DNA from 3 places in the Kitasatospora sp. NPDC089797 genome. Region 3 is predicted to be linked to each of the others. Evidence: riboswitches for the same ligand, from Rfam matches in the RefSeq annotation. Region 3 holds a riboswitch; each other region holds the start of a gene.
What was found. Region 3 has a riboswitch for magnesium ahead of AB0O91_RS14275 (NRAMP family divalent metal transporter). Riboswitches for the same ligand answer to the same signal wherever they lie in the genome.
Positions count from the first base shown of each region.

Region 1: linked by a shared signal. The riboswitch ahead of AB0O91_RS34655 (NRAMP family divalent metal transporter) and the one ahead of AB0O91_RS14275 (NRAMP family divalent metal transporter) in region 3 are both predicted to bind magnesium.
Region 2: linked by a shared signal. The riboswitch ahead of AB0O91_RS37585 (hypothetical protein) and the one ahead of AB0O91_RS14275 (NRAMP family divalent metal transporter) in region 3 are both predicted to bind magnesium.

Region 1 is NZ_JBFBGS010000059.1:17,232-23,368, reverse strand. It holds gene AB0O91_RS34670 (LysR family transcriptional regulator) at 1-184, shown strand, start outside; gene AB0O91_RS34665 (FdhF/YdeP family oxidoreductase) at 270-2,723, shown strand; gene AB0O91_RS34660 (DUF3533 domain-containing protein) at 2,720-4,081, opposite strand; M-box (ykoK) riboswitch at 4,269-4,446, shown strand; gene AB0O91_RS34655 (NRAMP family divalent metal transporter) at 4,793-6,137, shown strand, end outside.
Region 2 is NZ_JBFBGS010000071.1:7,659-13,795, reverse strand. It holds gene AB0O91_RS37595 (alanine racemase) at 1-452, opposite strand, end outside; gene AB0O91_RS37590 (SDR family oxidoreductase) at 564-1,346, opposite strand; M-box (ykoK) riboswitch at 1,591-1,762, shown strand; gene AB0O91_RS37585 (hypothetical protein) at 1,983-2,636, shown strand; gene AB0O91_RS37580 (serine hydrolase) at 2,971-3,834, opposite strand; gene AB0O91_RS37575 (LysR family transcriptional regulator) at 3,936-4,883, opposite strand; gene bla (class A beta-lactamase) at 5,014-5,949, shown strand; gene AB0O91_RS37565 (MBL fold metallo-hydrolase) at 5,977-6,137, shown strand, end outside.
Region 3 is NZ_JBFBGS010000015.1:96,405-102,541, reverse strand. It holds gene AB0O91_RS14285 (YoaK family protein) at 1-518, opposite strand, end outside; gene AB0O91_RS14280 (MgtC/SapB family protein) at 565-1,299, opposite strand; gene AB0O91_RS14275 (NRAMP family divalent metal transporter) at 1,463-3,121, opposite strand; M-box (ykoK) riboswitch at 3,491-3,667, opposite strand; gene AB0O91_RS14270 (ABC transporter ATP-binding protein) at 3,836-4,606, shown strand; gene AB0O91_RS14265 (FtsX-like permease family protein) at 4,603-6,137, shown strand, end outside.

The DNA.
Region 1 (6,137 bases), on a different contig from region 3:
GCTGCACGTGTTCGGGGTGCCGCCCGGGATGCGGGCCGTGCCGCTGGTGGAGCCGGCGCACAGCGCGCCGGTCGGGCTGGTGATCGCGGCCCGGGAGCCGGGGTCGGTGATGGCCCGGGCGCTGCTGGAGGTGGCCCGCCGTACCGACCTCGCCGGGGTGCTGGGCGCCCTGCCGGAGGCGTGAGGTTCGACGCGCGGACGCCGATCGCCCGGCGTAGCGTCGGTCCGGACCCACCGGTCCCCCAGCCGTCCGACCGAAGGCGACGACCGTGAGCACCTCCGACGACGACAACAGCCGGACCGACGCCCCACGGCCACAGCCACAGCCACGGCCCGCGACGCGGCCGCAGGCCCGGCCGGAGAAGCGCCCGAAGCCGGGCCCGGAGAAGGTCGGCCCCTCCCCCGACGGCGCCCCGCACTTCGCGCCGTACACCCACCCGGCCGCGGGCTGGGGCGCCGCGAAGAGCGTCACCCGCTTCCTGCTGCGCGAGGGCGCCTACGTCGACGGTCCGCGGGCGGTCATGCGGATGAACCACGAGAACGGCGGCTTCGACTGCCCCGGGTGCGCCTGGCCGGACGACACCAAGGGCCTGCACCTGGACATCTGCGAGAACGGCATCAAGCACGTCACCTGGGAGATGACCCGCAAGCGGGTCGGGCGGGAGTTCTTCGCCGCGCACTCGGTGACCGAGCTGTCCGGGTGGAGCGACTTCGCCCTGGAGGACCAGGGCCGGCTCACCGAGCCGATGACGTACGACCCGGCGACCGACCACTACGTGCCGATCAGCTGGAAGGACGCCTTCGCGCTGGTCGGCCGCACGCTGCGCGGCCTGGACGACCCGAACCGGGCCGCCTTCTACACCTCCGGCCGGCTCGGCAACGAGGCGACCTTCCTCTACCAGCTGCTGGCCCGCGAGCTGGGCACCAACAACCTGCCGGACTGCTCCAACATGTGCCACGAGGCCAGCGGGCGGGCCCTGCAGGCCGCGCTCGGCACCGGGAAGGGGACGGTCGACCTCAAGGACTGGGAGGTCACCGACGCACTGTTCATCCTGGGCGTCAACGCGGCCTCCAACGCGCCCCGGATGCTCACCGCGCTCGCCGAGGCGTACACCCGGGGCGCGCAGATCGTGCACGTCAACCCGCTGATCGAGGCGGCGTCCCGGCGGACGATCATCCCGCACGACTTCACCGACATGGCGCTGAACAAGTCCACCCGGACCGGCACGCTGAACCTCCAGGTGCGGATCGGCGGCGACATGGCGCTGCTGCGCGGGATGGCCAAGGCCGTCCTGGAGCAGTCGGCGACCGACGACAAGGCCCTCGACCAGCTGTTCATCGACCGCCACACCTCGGGCTTCGCCGCCTACCGCGACCTCTGCGCGGCCACGCCCTGGGCGGAGATCGAGCGGCAGAGCGGGCTGGGCCGCGCCGAGATCCTCCGGGCGGCGCGGGTGTACCGCGAGGCGGACCGCTCGATCTTCAGCTGGTGCCTGGGCGTCACCCAGCACGAGCACGGCGTGGACACCGTGCGGGAGATCGTCAACCTCCTGCTGCTGCGCGGCAATCTGGGCCGCGAGGGCGCCGGGCCGTCACCGGTGCGCGGGCACAGCAACGTCCAGGGCAACCGCACCTGCGGGATCGACCACCGGCCCGCCGACGCCTTCCTGGACCGGCTCGCCGAGGTCTGCCGGATCGACCCGCCGCGCGCCCACGGCCTGGACACCGTCGGCGCGATCGAGGCGATGCGGCGCGGCGAGGTGACGGTCTTCGTCGGCATGGGCGGCAACTTCGCGCTGGCCGCGCCGGACACCCCGTACACCTACGAGGCGCTGCGCACCTGCGAGTTGACCGTGCAGGTGAGCACCAAGCTGAACCGCAGCCACCTGGTGCACGGCCGCCGGGCGCTGATCCTGCCCTGCCTGGGCCGGACCGAGAAGGACCACCAGCGCGCCGGGGTGCAGTCGACCTCCGTCGAGGACTCGATGAGCATGGTGCACCTGTCGGTGGGCATGAAGCGCCCGGCCTCGCCGCACCTGCTCTCCGAGCCCGCGATCGTCGCCGGGATGGCCCGGGCGGCACTGCCGGACAGCGCCACCCCGTGGGAGTGGTACGTCGAGGACTACGACCGGATCCGCGACACCATGGCCGAAGTGCTGGACGGCTTCGAGGACTTCAACCGCCGGGTGCGGCTGCCGCTGGGCTTCCGGATCAAGCAGCCGGCCCGCGAACTGGTCTTCCTCACCCGCACCGGCAAGGCCGAGTTCTCCGCCGCCCCGCTGCCCGACGTCGTCCCCGCACCGGGCACCCTGGCGCTGGGCACGATGCGCTCGCACGACCAGTGGAACACCACCATCTACTCGGACGACGACCGCTACCGGGGCGTGAAGAACCTGCGCACCCTGGTCTTCCTGAACCGGGACGACATGCGCGAGCGCGGCATCGCCGAGTTCGACCCGGTGGACGTCACCAGCACCGCCCGGGACGGCTCCACCCGCTCGGTGCACGGCTACCTGGCGGTCCCGTACGACATCCCGCGCGGCTGCGCGGCCGGGTACATGCCGGAGCTGAACGTGCTGTGCGCGATCGGGGACTTCAGCACCCAGAGCGACCAGCCGATCATGAAGCACCTGAAGGTGACCGTCGCCAGGAGCAGCGTCACCGGGGGCACCGCCACCGGAGGTACCAACACCGGGAGCAGCGCCGCCGGGAGCCAGGCCTAGTCGGACGGCTGCGGCGTCCAGCGGTGCAGGCCCTTGCGGTCGTAGTAGCGGGTCATCCCGAAGCCGAAGGCCAGGGCCAGCACCACCCCGACCGCGATCATGATCCAGCCGCGGGCCAGTCCGGCGTCCGCGCGGGCGTCGAAGAAGAGGATCGCCCGGATGCCGTCGCTCAGCTGGCGCATCGGCTCGAAGACGCCGAGGAAGCGGTAGAAGCCGGGCACCGCCTGGAGCGGGACGGTCGCCCCGGAGGAGGGCAGGGCCAGCGCGATGAAGACGAACATGGACACCAACTGCCCGATCCCGCCGAACGCGGCGTTGATCGCCTGCACCCCGAGGCCGACGGCGAGGCTGGCGCAGTAGGCGAACAGCCAGAGCAGCGCCTGGTGCGGGGCGTCCATGCCGAGGATGCCGGCCGTGCAGAGCAGCACCAGCGAGGTGGTGAGCAGCATGATCCCGGCGGTCATCACCATCTTGAGCAGCAGGGTCTGGGTGCGGCTGATCGGGACGGTCGGCCGGCGGGTGTGCCAGGGGCCGATCTCGCTGTCGCTGTAGCCGAGGGCGCCGTCGACGCCGTTGTGGATGATGTTGCCGCCGATGAAGCCGGTCAGGACGGCGAGCAGGGTGTAGTAGAAGGCGCTGAGACCGAGGCCGCTGTGGGTGCCGATCGGGTGGCCGACCCGGGTGGTGACGGCGAACGGGTCGGCGAGCAGCAGCCGGGCGGTGGCACCGGTGTCCGGCCCCCGTGCCCCCGCCCCCGCACCCGAACCCGCGCTCCCACCCGCGGCCGCACCCGAGCCCGTGCTCCCACCCGCGGCCGGTACGGCGGCGAGCAGTTCCTTCCCGGCGGCGACGGAGGCCTGGTGGGCCGCGTTCTGGGCGATCTGCGCGGCGAGCGAGGAGCCCAGGCTGCCCAGGCCGGGGTTGGTGAGCACGGTGAGGGTGGGCCGCTCGGTGGCGCCGCCGGCGGTGAGCCGGCCGACGGTGGCCGTGAAGTCGGCCGGGACGAGCAGCGCGCCGTAGACCTTGCCGGACGCGAGGAGGTCGCGGGCGCCGGCCTCGTCGGTCCGCCGCCAGTCGACCGTGTCACCGGGGGTACCGGCGAGCACCGCCCTGGTCAGCTCGGTGCCGAGGTCGACGGACCGGCCGGGCGGCGGCGGGCCCTGGTCCGCGTTGACCAGGGCGATCGGCAGCCGGTGCAGGTGTCCGGTCGGGTTGACGATGCCGCCGAGGTAGAGCAGCGAGAGCAGGACGGCCACCAGCGCGGACAGGATGCTCGGGAAGAGCCAGAGCTTGGGGTTCCGGGCGAGTGCCAGGGCCCTGGCCTGCCGGGGAGCCCCCTGGGAGCCTGCGGTCGCCATGCCACCCCTCGGGTTCGGGCACGGGCGGATGCCGTGCCGCTGCCGGTACGGCGGGAAGTCGTTCCGTGGTCACGAACCGGTCAAACCCGCGTCACCCGGACGGGTGCCGGCCGCCGAGAAAGGTAAAGGTTCTACCAAGTACGCAAGTAGTGCTCTTCGCCGGGGCTATGCTTCTGGAGGTTTGAAGAAGGCACCTCGTTCGGTGAGGCTTCTTCACGGACACAGGCCACTGATCCGACGACGTCGAGAGACGCCCAGGGTTAGGACAGATCTTCCCGACCTAAGGGTTGATCCGAAGTGGCTTCCGACCTCGAGGGGTTGGACACGCCGTGGAGTGCCAAAGCTCTGACGAGTTGGGGTGAACCGGTGGCCGTTTTCCGCGCGCCGGTGAACTCCTTGCCGCGTCGATGACACGCACCACGGGGTGCGTCGACCGGGAGGAGGCGAGAGACATGGATTGCAGTAGTCCGGGCCACAGTTGCCCCTACCCCCGCCTGTCCTCGTACACCTCCGGCACGCGGTAACAACCTCCCCTGCGCGTTGATCTGACGGCGCGTCACCACACAGCACCCGCACGCGGCTTCGCCATGCCCGCGCCCGTCCGCACGGGCCGGCAGCGCCGCGCGCCGATGCGCCGTGCCTGCACGCAGGGGGAATTGCTGCCGCGCGTCCCCAACCGCCCCGCCTGTCAGGGGTACCGGGAGGAACGCCATGACCACCAACTCCACTCTCGACTCGAAGATCCCCGCTCCGCGCTCGGCCGTGCTGGACGACGCCCACGTGGGCGACATCAAGGGTGCGCTCGGCACCATCAAGCTCGATGACGACGCACCACGCCAGGGGTTGAGCGCGAGACTCAAGACCCTGCTGGCGATCGTCGGCCCCGGCCTGATCGTGATGGTCGGCGACAACGACGCGGGCGCCTTCTCCACCTACGGCCAGGCCGGCCAGAACTACGGCACCCAGCTGCTCTGGACGCTGGCCCTGCTGATCCCGGTGCTGTACGTCAACCAGGAGATGGTGCTGCGCCTGGGCGCCGTCACCGGCGTCGGCCACGCCCGGCTGATCCTGGAGCGCTTCGGCAAGTTCTGGGGCGCCTTCAGCGTCATCGACCTGTTCCTGCTGAACGCCCTGACTCTGGTCACCGAGTTCATCGGCGTGACACTCGCGGCCGGGTACCTGGGCCTGCCCAAGGTCGCCTCGGTGATCCTGGCGGCGGCGGTCATCATCGCCTCGGCCTTCACCGGCTCCTTCCGGCGCTTCGAACGGGTCGCCGTCACGCTCTGCGTCGGCTCGCTGCTGCTGGTGCCGATCTACTTCATGGTCCACCCGAAGACCTCGCAGATGGCCCACGACTTCGTGGTCCCGCAGATGCCGGGCGCCTCGGGCGAACTCGCCACCGTGATGCTGCTGATCGTCTCCATCGTCGGTACCACCGTCGCCCCGTGGCAGCTGTTCTTCCAGCAGTCGTACGTCATCGACAAGCGCATCACCCCGCGCTTCATGAAGTACGAGAAGGCCGACCTGTGGATCGGCATCGCCATCGTGATCATCGGCGCCGCCGCCATGATGGGCTTCTGCGCCGCCGCGTTCGCGGGCACCGACGGCTTCGGCCAGTTCAGCGACGCGGGCGCCATCGCCAAGGGCCTGGAGGACAAGGCCGGCCACGTGGTCGGCGTGCTGTTCGCGATCGCCCTGCTGGACGCCTCGATCATCGGCGCCTTCGCGGTCTCGCTCTCCACCGCGTACGCGATCGGCGACGTCTTCGGCATCAAGCACTCGCTGCACCGCGGGGTCAAGGGCGCCAAGGGCTTCTACGGCATCTACGCCGGTGTGGTCGTGGTGGCCGCCGCCATCACCCTGCTGTCCACCGACTACGCCCAGGGCCTGATGACCCAGTTCGTCCAGGTACTGGCCGGGGTGCTGCTGCCCTCCGCGACCGTCTTCCTGCTGCTGCTCTGCAACGACAAGGCCGTGCTCGGCCCGTGGCGCAACGGTCCCAAGACCAACGCCTTCACCTCCGCCGTGGTCGGCGTCCTGGTGATGCTGTCGCTGA
Region 2 (6,137 bases), on a different contig from region 3:
GCGTCGGCCGGGGCGACCCCGGTCCGGTGGTGGCCGCAGTCGACCTCGATCATCACCTGCGCCGGGGCCGGCGCCCCGCGCAGCGCCCGCCCGAGGCGCCGGACGCCCTCCACGGAGTCCGCCCCGACCCGCAGCGCGGCGGAGTCCGCGAGGGCGCGCAGCCGACGGGCCTTGGCGTCGTCGACCCACAGGGGGTAGGCGATGAAGAGGTCCGAGACGCCGCTCCCGGCGAAGACCTCCGCCTCACCGACGGTGGCCACGCTCAGGCCCGTCGCCCCGGCGTCGAGCTGGCGCCGGGCGATCTCCGGGCACTTGTGGGTCTTGGCGTGCGGCCGGACCGCGAAGCCGCCGGCCCGGGCCGCCGCGCCCATCCGGGCGATGTTGCGCTCCAGGACGTCGACGTCGACGACCAGCGCGGGGGTCGCCGGTCCCTCGGGGAGATGAGTGCTCATGCCTCATGATCACGCCTCCGGGCCGATCCGCGGTTCCCGGGCCGCCCGCGCCGCCGGGGTCGGGGCCGGTGGCGGTGCGGTGCCCGCCGCCGGCCCCGGCGCCCGGGCGGATCAGGCCTCGGGCGGGATCGGGCCCAGGTAGGTGCCGCCGGAGGCGTCGAGGGTCTGGCCGGTCACCCAGCGGCCCTGCGGGCCCACCAGGAAGCCCACGACGTCCGCGACGTCCTCGGGCAGACCGACCCGGCCCAGGGCGGTGATCGCCTCCAGGCCGGCCATCGCCTCCGGCACACCGGTCCAGGGGGACGTCATGTCGGTCAGGATCACCCCCGGATTGACCGTGTTCACGGTGATCCCGCGCCGGCCGAGCTCATTGGCGAGCGGTGCGGCGAGTGCCGCCACCGCCGCCTTGCTGAGGGTGTAGCCGATCTGGACGGGTGAGCCGATCCGGGCGGCCGCCGAGGCCACGGTCACGATCCGGCCGCCGTCCCGCAGCAGCGGCAGGGTCCGCTGGATCACGAAGAGCGGCGCGCGCACGTTGATCGCCATCAGGCGGTCGAACTCCTCCTCGGTGATCCGGGCGATCGAGCCGGCCAGGTGGATGCCCGCGTTGTTGACCAGGATGTCCAGACCGTCCTGGTCGTGCTCCGCCAGACCGGCGGTGAGGCCCTCCAGCAGCCGGTCCACCGCGTCGCCGTCCCCGAACCGGGCCCGGACCGGGAACGCCCGGCCGCCGGCCTTGGCGATCAGCGCGACGGTCTCCGCCGCCGCGGCCTCGTTGTCGCCGTAGTGCACCGCGACCAGGGCCCCGTCGGCGGCGAGCCGCAGCGCGATCGCCCGCCCGATCCCACGGGACCCGCCCGTCACCAGTGCCGTCCTGCCGTCCAGTTCGCCCATGTCCGTGGTGCCTCCCCGCGCTGCCCCGGCCGCGTCCCGGCCGGGCCGGATCGTCACGGCCCGCTGCCGGACGACCTCTCATACATGCCCGGCGCCGACGGGCTGATGCCGCCGCCGCGGCTCCCGTCGGCCGGGGCCGGGATCGGGTGCCCGTACTCATGGGCCCGCCGGGCGGGCGGGTGCGTCCTGCGGACAGGGCCCTTCGTGGGCCGGCACCGGAAGGGGTATGATCGGGAGAGTTTCAAAGGCACCTCGTTCGGTGAGGCGTCTTCACGGACACAGGCCACTGACCCGACGACGTCGAGAGACGCCCAGGTTCAGGACAGATCTTCCCGACCTAAGGGTTGATCCCAAGTGGCTTCCCCGCCGGGGATCACGCCGTGGAGTGCCAAAGCTCTGACGAGTTGGGGTGAACCGGCGTCGCCGTCGCGGCGGGCCCGGTCCGCTCCTTGCCGTGTCGAGCGGCGCGATCACGCGCCCGACCGGGAGGAGGCGAGAGAGATGGACTCCAGTAGTAGTCCGGGCCACAGTCGGCCCCGCCATCGGCTTTCCGCCCTCATTCCCGGCGCGCGCTGACGCCGGTCGGTCCACTCGCGCGCGCCCTCCCCCCGGCCTCGGGCCGTCGGAGGTTCCACCATGACCCGCTTCGCCTTCCCCGCGTTCACGTCCGCGCGCACCGCCCACGACGGCGGCACCCCCGCGCGCGGCACCCGCCTGCTGCGCGGCTTCCGCCGGCCGACGCCGCACCTGCCGCCGCTCACCCTGCCCGCCGACGCGCCGATCGTCCGCGGCCTCCTCCAACTGACCCTCCAGGACGGCGTTCCGCGCCTCTACCTGCTCGACCACCGCGACTTCTCCGCCACCACCTCTCCCGACGTGGCCTACGACTCGCGGGTCCAGACCGCCTACCTGCTCGCCCTCCAGGGCCACGGCCCCGACCGGATCGCCGAGCACCTCGGCCTGCCCCTCGCCGCCGTCGGGCTCATCGCCCACCACGCCGCCCGCTGCGGCGCCCGGGGCCCGCGCAACACCGCCCCGCGCGCCTGCGCGCCGGGGCGGGGCCGCCTGTCGGCAGGGCGAACTCCCTGCTCCGGCCCGCCTGTTCGTCCGTCCGGCGGCAGTGGGGGCGGGGTGGCCGGCGTCGGCAGTCGAGCCGCCGACCGGTCGGGCGGCACCCGTGCGCGGCCGGTGTGCCGGGCCTGTCGGCCTGTCGCTCGCCGTCGGGCTCATCGCCCACCACACTGCCCGCGCGCCTGGGCGCCCGGGTGGTCCCGCCTGCCGGCAGGGTGAACTCCCGTCCTGCGCAGGCCCATCCGGTCGTGCAGGCGTCAGGACGGCGGATCGGCCGCCGTGTTCCGACCGGATCGTCGGGCGCCGCCCAGCTTGCGGCCCGCGCAACGCCGCCCCCGCGTGCGTGAGCGCCCAGGCGGTTCCGCCTGTCGGTGCGGCGAACTCCCTTCTCCCGCCGACCCGTTCCGGTGGTGGGGGCGGGTCGGCAGTAGGGCAGCCGATGGGGCGGGCATCTCGGCCTGCCCGTCGTCCACCGCACCGCCCCGGCAGGCGGCACTCCCGCGCGTCTGAGCGCCCGGGCGAACTCCCGTCCCGCGCCGGGCCCGTGCGGCCGTCACTCCGCGGCGGCGGTCGCGGCTCGGGCGCGGAGGGCGTCGACGGCGAGGCGGGCGGTGGTTCCGATGGCGGCGTCGGCGGCGGGCAGCGTGATGGTGGTGGCGGCGGCGCGGGTGAAGACGGCGAGGGCGTAGCGGCCGCCGTCGGGGTACTCGACGACGCCGACCTCGTGGCGCAGCGTGGGGAGGGTGCCGGTCTTGCCGTGGACGCGGACGTCGTCGAAGGGGAAGCCGGAGGCCAGGCGGTGCGGCCAGACCTGGAGGCCGAGGAGGCGGCGCAGGGCGGCGCCGTGGTCGCCGGGGCAGGCGTCGCCGTGCCAGACGGCGGCGAGCAGCGCGGTCATGTCGCGCGGGGTGCTGTGGTTGGTGAAGGCGGGGTCGAGGACCCTGAGGCGGGCGACGACGGCGGGGTCGACCGGGGAGTCCGGGCCGGTGTCCTCGGCGAGGGCGCCGATGAGGTCGCGCATGTGGTGGACGGCGACGGTGCGGCTCAGCCCGAGGTCGGCCATGGTGCGGTTAACGGTGTCGAGGCCGATCTCGTCCCACAGGAGGTCGGCGGCGGCGTTGTCGCTGACGGCCACGGTGAGGTAGGCGAGGTCGCGCAGCGAGAGGCGGGCGGGGTCGAGCATGGCGGCGAGGCCGGTCCCGCCGGGGGTGCGGCCGGTGGCGGGGACGTCGACCTGCCGGGTCAGGTCGACGCGTCCGGCGGCGGCCTCGCGGTAGAGCGTCACCAGCAGGCAGAGCTTGTGGACGCTGGAGGTGCTGACGGCGGTGTCGGCGCCGAGGGCGATCTCGGCGCCGGTGTCGAGGTCGCGCGCGTGCAGCCAGCCGGTGACCCCCGCGTCGGTGAAGGCCGCGGCGATGCGCGTGCGCGCGGCTCGGCCGTGCGAGGTCCGGTCGGGTGCGGTCCGGTCGTGCGGGGCACGGCCGGCGGCCGGGTGGTCGGCTCTCGTGCGGTCGCTGGTCACAGCGGGAACTCCATTGCGGGCCGGGGGTAGAGCGGGCGGTGGGGCGGCTGGGGCAGCAGGCCGCCGGGTCCGGTCAGCGCCTCGTGGGCGGCCTCCGCGAACAGCCGGACGGCGGGCCCGCCCCGTCCGGCCGGCCAGGCGGTCGAGGTCCGCCAGGCCAGGGGGGAGCCGGTCAGCGGACGCCAGACTGTACCGGGTGGCGGCGCGGTGCGCGGCACCAGGGCGACGGCGCTGCCGGTGAGCACGAGCGCGCCCGCGACGTCCGGCCCCGGCGGGTCGACCACGGCCTCCGGGGTACAGCCGTGCCTGGTCAGCGTGGTGAGCACCTCGTCGTACAGGGCCGGGGCGGTCGCGCGCGGGGGGAGGACCAGCCGCAGGCCGGTCAGTTCGGCCACGGCGAGCTCCGGGCGGTCGGCGTACGGACTGCCGGCGGCGAGCAGGACACCGAGCGGCTGGTGCAGGACGGGCCCGAAGGCCAGTCCGTCGGCCGGGCAGGGGTGGCGGACCACGGCGACGTCGACGGTGTGCTGGGCGAGTTCGCGCACCACGGCCGCGGCGGGCAGTTCCCGCAGGTCGAGCCGGGTGCCGGGGGAGGCGCCCTCGAAGCCGGTGAGCAGTGCGGCCAGGGCGGCCGGCCCGAGTTCGGGCGGGACGGCCGCGCGCAGGGTGCCGGCCCGTCCGCTGCGCAGGTCGGCGGCGGTGGCGAGCAGCCGGGCGGCGCTGTCCAGCGTCTCCTCGGCCTCGGCGAGCAGCAGCCGGCCCGCCGGGGTGAGGGTGACGCCGCGCGGGCCGCGGTCGAACAGGGTCACGCCGAGTTCGCGTTCGAGGCGCTGGATCCGCTGGGAGAGCGAGGGCTGGGCTATCCGCAGGCGTTCGGCGGCGCGGCCGAAGTGCCGCTCCTCGGCGACGGCGCGGAAGTGGCGGAGGTGCCCCAGCAGGTCCATGGCCAGCCATCATAGGTGTTTTCTAATCGTCCGTTTCACGATTGTGGTCTTGGACCGGGGCGTCACCGACCTGTTTAGCTGAGCGCGACGGCGCGATCGCGGCGACACGGACGACCCTGGGAGACCACCGATGACACCCGCCCTCCACCGCCCCCGTACCACGCTGCCCGCCGTGGCCCTGCTGGCGGCCGCGCTGGTCGCGGGCTGCGCCCAACCGGGCAACGCCTCGACGCCGCCGGCGGCGTCCGCCGCAGCCGCGACGACGGCGACGGCCGCGACCGACCGGGCGGAGGCCTCGTTCGCGGCACTGGAGCAGCAGTTCGGCGCCCGGCTCGGCGTGTTCGCGGTGGACACCGGCAGCGGGCGGGAGGTCACCCACCGGGACGGGGAGCGGTTCGCGTTCGCCTCCACGATCAAGTCGCTCGCCGCCGGGGCCCTGTTGAAGAAGGCCTCCGACGCGGACCTGGACAAGGTCGTCCACTACCGCCAGGAGGACGTGCTGGCGTGGGCGCCGATCACCTCGCAGCACGTGGCCACCGGCATGCGGCTGCGGGACATCGCCGCCGCCTCCATCCAGTACAGCGACAACACCGCGGCCAACCTGGTCGTCGCCGAGCTCGGCGGTCCGGCGGCCGTCCAGCAGTCCCTGCGGGACCTGGGCGACTCCACCACCAGCGTGGACCGCACCGAACCGACCCTCAACGAGGCGACCCCGGGCGACACCCGGGACACCAGCACCCCGCGCGTCCTCGCCGCCGACCTGCGCCGCTACGTGCTCGGCGACGCCCTCGGCGCGGACCGGCGCAACCTGCTGACGGACTGGCTGGTCGGCAACACGACCGGCGGCCCCTTCGTGCGCGCGGGCGTGCCCGCCGACTGGAAGATCGGCGACAAGACCGGGAACGCCGGCTACGGCACCCGCAACGACGTCGCCGTGGCGTGGCCCTCGGGCGGGCGCAGCCCGATCGTGATCGTCCTCCTGTCCGACCGGGGCAAGGCCGACGCCACCTCCGACGACGCCCTGCTCGCCCAGGCCACGAAGACCGTCGTCAGCGCCCTCGGCTGACCTCCACCGACCAGGAGCCCGCCCACGATGATCAGCCCCACCCGCCGAGCCGCCACGGAAGCCGACTTCACCCGGCGCAGGCTCGCCCAGCTCGCCGTCCTCGGCATCGCCGCCGGGGCCGCACCGGCCGTCCTGCCGGGCACCGCCTCGGCCGCCCCCGCGGCCGCCCCCGGCCCGGCCCCCGCAGC
Region 3 (6,137 bases):
GCCGCCGAGGCGACGCGGCGCAGGCCGGTGCGGTCGGCGGCGAAGGCGGTGATCGTCATGGTGAGCACGGTGGTGGTGAGGTCGGGGACCTTGAGCGCGCGGACCACCGCGTTCTGACCGCCCATGGCGACGGCGAGCAGCCCGATCAGGGTGTAGCGGGCGGGCTCGGAGTCGTGGCCGACCGTCGCCGCCAGGACGGTGCTCGCGGCGACGAGCACCGCCTGGGCGGCGACGGCGGCGGTCAGCAGGTGCCCCCGGTGCCCGGGCAGGTGCCGGGCGAGGTGGCCGCCGGCCAGCGCGCCGAGCAGGAAGGCCCCGAGGGCGGCCAGCGAGGCGGGGGCGGACAGGCCCGGCGCGCCGGCCAGGGCGAAGCCGAGGAACACCACGTTGCCGGTCATGTTGGCGACGAAGACGTGCCCGAGTTCCAGGTAGCTGACCGCGTCCACCAGGCCGGTGACCAGGGTCAGCACCAGCAGCATCGGGACCAGCGGTCCGTGTTCGGGGTCGACTTTCGGCATCGTGGCTCCCGGAGGGTTCGTGTGACGGCCCCTCCGTTCTACCGCGTCAGGCCAGCCCCGGGTTGCCGCGCTCCTCGTCCTCCTCCTCCAGATGCCAGTGCAGGTCCCGAACGCCGGGCTCCAGCGAGAGCCGGGTGATCACCTGTTCCAGCGCCGGGGCCACCTGCCCGTTGACGGAGACGGTGGCCCGCAGGCTGGTGGCGTCGCCCTGTTCGGTGCGGCGGGCGCGCAGGCCGGTCGGGGCGAGGCCGGAGCCGGCCAGGGCCTGGAGCAGCAGGGCGCGGATGTGGGTCTCGGACTTGCGGTCGCACTCCAGGTGGACGGTGGCCCGGCTGGTGGAGTCCGGGTCGCTGCCGGCCTGCGGGGCCCGGTCGAGCAGCCGGCCGGCCGGGCGCAGCACGACGTGGACGGCGAGCACCGCGAGGGTGCCGAAGACGGCCAGGTCCAGCTTGCCGGAGGCGGCGAGCACCCCGACGGCGGCCGAACACCACAGCGTGGCCGCGGTGTTGAGGCCGCGGACGCCGGCGCCGTCGCGCAGGATGACGCCACCGCCGAGGAAGCCGATGCCGGAGACGACGTAGGAGGCGACCCGGGTGGGGCTGCCGGTGTCGCCGACCGCCTCGCTGTACAGGACGAACAGGGTGGCGCCGGCGGCCACCAGGGCGTTGGTGCGCAGACCGGCCATCCGGGCCCGCCACTGGCGCTCGACGCCGATCAGCGCGCCGCAGGCGACGCCGGTGGCCAGCCGGACCAGGAACTCGACGGTGGTCAGGGTGTGCACGACGGCACCTCCTTCACGGGGGAAGGCCTCCCGGGGAGGCCTTCACGGGGAAACGGACACGGAAACGGAAAGAGACGCGGAAAGGGAAACGGACACGGAAAGTGGAACGGACGGGTGGCGAGCTGCCGCCCACCACCCGTCCGTCCGGGTTCCGCTCGGCGGATCAGTGGTTCAGCGCGGTCTGGACGATCTTGATGATGACCATGATCATCGCGATCAGCAGGTAGGCGCGCAGGGCGCCCATGCCGACCTTGCGGGCGGTGGACATCACCGGACGGCTCAGCGTCTCCAGCGGGGGCATCCGCCACTCCTCGCGACCGGCACGGTCGATCGGGTCCTCCTTGGTGCCGGAGCGGCCGGCCACGAAGAAGTACCCGGCGACCAGCACGCCCGCCACACCGCAGCCGGCCATGATCCACAGGATCGCGTCCGAGCTGATGTCCGGCCAGACCACGGCGGCGGTCAGGATCAGCGACAGCATCACCAGGACGCCGACCACGGCGGAGGTGAAGGCGTTGGTCTTGGGACCGTTGCGCCACGGGCCGAGCACGGCCTTGTCGTTGCAGAGCAGCAGCAGGAAGACGGTCGCGGAGGGCAGCAGCACCCCGGCCAGCACCTGGACGAACTGCGTCATCAGGCCCTGCAGGTAGTCGTTCGACAGCAGGGTGATCGCCGCGGCGATCACCACCAGGCCGGCGTAGACCGCGTAGAAGCCCTTGGCACCCTTGACCCCGCGGTGCAGCGAGTGCTTGATGCCGAAGACGTCGCCGATCGCGTAGGCGGTCGACAGGGACACCGCGAAGGCGCCGATGATCGAGGCGTCCAGCAGGGCGATCGCGAACAGCACGCCGACCAGGTGACCGGCCTTGTCCTCCAGGCCCTTGGCCACGGCGGCCGCGTCCGAGAACTGGCCGAAGCCGTCGGTGCCCGCGAACGCGGCGGCGGTGAAGCCGATCATCGCGGCGGCGCCGATGATCACGATGGCGATGCCGATCCACAGGTCGACCTTCTCGTACTTCATGAAACGCGGGGTGATGCGCTTGTCGATGACGTACGACTGCTGGAAGAACAGCTGCCACGGGGCGACGGTGGTGCCGACGATGGAGACGATGACCAGCATCACGGCCGCGAGCTGGCCGGAGCCGCCCGGCATCTGCGGGACGACGAAGTCGTGGGCCATCTGCGAGGTCTTCGGGTGGACCATGAAGTAGATCGGCACCAGCAGCAGCGAGCCGACGCAGAGCGTGACGGCGACCCGCTCGAAGCGCTGGAAGGAGCCGGTGAAGGCCGAGGCGATGATGATCGCCGCCGCCAGGATCACCGAGGCGACCTTGGGCAGGCCCAGGTAGCCGGCCGCGAGTGTCACGCCGATGAACTCGGTGACCAGGGTCAGGGCGTTCAGCAGGAACAGGTCGATGACGCTGAAGGCGCCCCAGAACTTGCCGAAGCGCTCCAGGATCAGCCGGGCGTGGCCGACGCCGGTGACGGCGCCCAGGCGCAGCACCATCTCCTGGTTGACGTACAGCACCGGGATCAGCAGGGCCAGCGTCCAGAGCAGCTGGGTGCCGTAGTTCTGGCCGGCCTGGCCGTAGGTGGAGAAGGCGCCCGCGTCGTTGTCACCGACCATCACGATCAGGCCGGGGCCGACGATCGCCAGCAGGGTCTTGATCCGGGCGGAGAGTCCGCTGCGGGGGGTGGAGTCGTCGAGCTTGATGGTGCCGAGGGCACCCTTGATGTCGCCCACGTGGGCGTCGTCGAGGACGGCGGAGCGGGCCGCGGCGGGAGCGGCGGGAACCTTCGGGTCCAGCATCACGTTGGTCATGGCGGGGCCTCCCTGCCCCCTTCCTGGAGGGGGCGACAGGGGGCACGCAGCAGCGATCCTCCCTGCGGGCGCACGTCGGCGCACACGACGTCCGCGCCGTACGGCGACGCTGAGCGGCGGCGGCCGTGCGGGCATGACGGTGCGTCAGGCGGCTTGCGTCGGGGCGCACTCGGGCGCACGACGAAGACCTGGGTGAACGCGCAGGGAAGGTTGTTACCGCGTGCCGGAGGTGTTCGAGAGCATGCGGGGGTAGGGGCTACTGTGGCCCGGACTATCACAGTCCATGTCTCTCGCCTCCTCCCGGTCGGGGGCGCACCGTCTGTGCGCCGCATCACGACACGGCAAGGAGCACACCGGCCGCGAGGGACCGGTCCACCCCAACTCGTCAGAGCTTTGGCACTCCACGGCGTGTCCAGCCGGATCGGCCGGAAGCCACTTGGGGTCAACCCTTAACTCGGGAAGACCTGTCCTGAACCTGGGCGTCTCTCGACGTCGTCGGGTCAGTGGCCTGTGTCCGTGAAGACGCCTCACCGAACGAGGTGCCTTTTCAAACCTCGAAAAGCATAGCCCCGGGGCGGTCGCTCCATGTCACCTTTTCGGCCGAACGTCGACACCTTTGTAGAACCTTGACCGAATCCCGGACGACTTGTGCATCCCCTCCCGGCATATATAGTTCACCGACATATGCAGCTGAACAGCTCACGAGGGGGAACTGTGTCCCACACCGATCCGAGCCGGCCCGCGCCCGTCCTGCAGCTGGCCGGGGTCTCCCGGGTGCACGGCCGCGGCGCCGCCGAGGTGCACGCCCTGCGCGGGGTCGACCTGACCGTCCACGCAGGCGAGTTCGTCGCCGTCATGGGGCCGTCCGGCTCCGGGAAGTCGACCCTGCTCACCCTGGCCGGCGGGCTGGACCTGCCCAGCGACGGCCAGGTCCTGGTCGAGGGCGTCGGCCTCGGCGGCCTCAGCCGCGGCAAGCTCGCCGACCTGCGGCGCCGCTCCGTCGGGTACGTCTTCCAGGACTACAACCTGATCCCCGCGCTCACCGCCGCCGAGAACATCGCCCTGCCGCGCGAACTCGACGGCGTCTCCGGCCGCACCGCCCGCCGCGAGGCGCTGGCCGCGCTGGAGGAACTGGGCATCGGCGAACTCGCCGACCGCTTCCCCGACGACATGTCCGGCGGCCAGCAGCAGCGCGTCGCCATCGCCCGCGCCCTGATCGGCGAACGGCGCCTCGTCCTCGCCGACGAACCGACCGGCGCCCTCGACTCCGCCACCGGCGACGCCGTGCTCGCCGTGCTGCGCGCCCGCTGCGACGCCGGCGCGGCCGCCATGATGGTCACCCACGAGGCCTCGCACGCCAGTTGGGCGGACCGGGTGGTCCACCTGCGGGACGGCGCGGTCGCCTCGGAGAGCGCCGGACGCCGCTCCGGCGGCTGCCAGGCGGCCGTCCACCGGCCCCAGCAGGTCGGCGGGGTGACCCGGTGAAGCTCGGAGCATGGAAGGTCGCGCTGCGGGTGGCCCGGCGCGACGCGCTGCGGGCCAAGGGGCGCAGCGCCCTGATCCTGGCCATGATCGCGCTGCCCGTCCTCGGGGTCACCGGCGCCGACGTGGTCCACCGCAGCGGGCAGCTGAGCCCGGCCGAACGGGTCGAGCGGGTGGTGGGCGGCGCGGACGCGCTGGTCACCGCGCTCAGCCCGGGCCAGGCCGTCGAACAGGCCCCGGTCGCCGAGGACGGCGCCTTCGTCGTCCCGCCCCGCCCCGGGCAGCAGCCCACCCCCGAGCAGCTGAAGGACGCGGTCTCCGATCCGGCCGCCCTGGTCAACTCGCTGCTGCCGCACGGCAGTAGGCTCACCGCCGTCCGGACCGGACCGGAGACCGGGGCGACCTCTCCCGAGGGCCTGGTCCGCACCCTCACCACCGAGGCCGACCTCGCCGACCCGGTCTGGCACGGTCGGATCGACCTGGTCAAGGGCCGCGCCCCCGGCGCCCCGCACGAACTGGCCGCCACCCAGGCCTTCCTGGACCGTTCCGGGATCCCGCTCGGCGGCACCACCACCGTCCAGGGCCTGGAGCGGACCACCTTCACCATCACCGGCGTCGTGGAGCACCCGGACGAGCTCGGCCGGGTCGAACTCGTCGCCAGGCCGGGCGAGTTGCTCGACCCGCTGGCCGCCGCCGCGGACCCCGCGCAGCCGGGCGCCGCGCCGGGCAAGGGCGGGCACAGCTCCTGGCTGGTGCACCTGCCGGGCGGGGCCGTCCTCGACTGGGCCGCGGTCCAGTCCTTCAACGCCCACGGCTACACCCTCACCGCGCGGTCGGTCGCACTCGACCCGCCGGTGGACGGGGCCGTCCCCTACTACCGGGACTCCCGGGTCTACCACGACCCCGCCGCCGGCAACAGCACCAAGGTCGTGGTCGCCACCGTGACCGGGATGGCACTGCTGGAGGTCGCCCTGCTGGCCGGGCCCGCCTTCGCGGTCGGCGCCCGCCGCTCCCGCCGCCAGCTCGCCCTGCTCGGCGCCGCGGGCGGCCGGCGCACCCACATCGGCGCGGTGGTGCTCGGCGGCGGGCTGGTGCTCGGCCTGGCCGGGGCGGCCGTCGGCGTGGCCGTCGGCACCGCCGTGGTCGCCGTGCTGCAACCGGTGATCGAGGAGTTCGGCGGCGCGCGCTTCGGACACTTCGCCCTGCCCCCGCTGGACCTGCTGGCGATCGCCGGGATCGGCGTGGTCACCGCACTGCTCGCGGCCGCGCTGCCCGCCTGGCAGGCAGCCCGGCGCAGCGTCACCGCCGGGCTGACCGGGCGGGACACCGTCCGGGCACCCAACCGCCTGGTCACCGTGGTCGGCGTGGCGCTGATCCTCGCCGGCGGCGCGATCGCGATGTACGGCGCCGGCGCGGTGAACCACGGGCGCACCGTGGTCAGCAGCTACGACGCCCGCACCCTCACCGTGCTCGGCGGCTCCGTCGCCGCCGAACTCGGGCTGCTGGCCTGCACCCCGCTGCTGGTCGCGCTGTT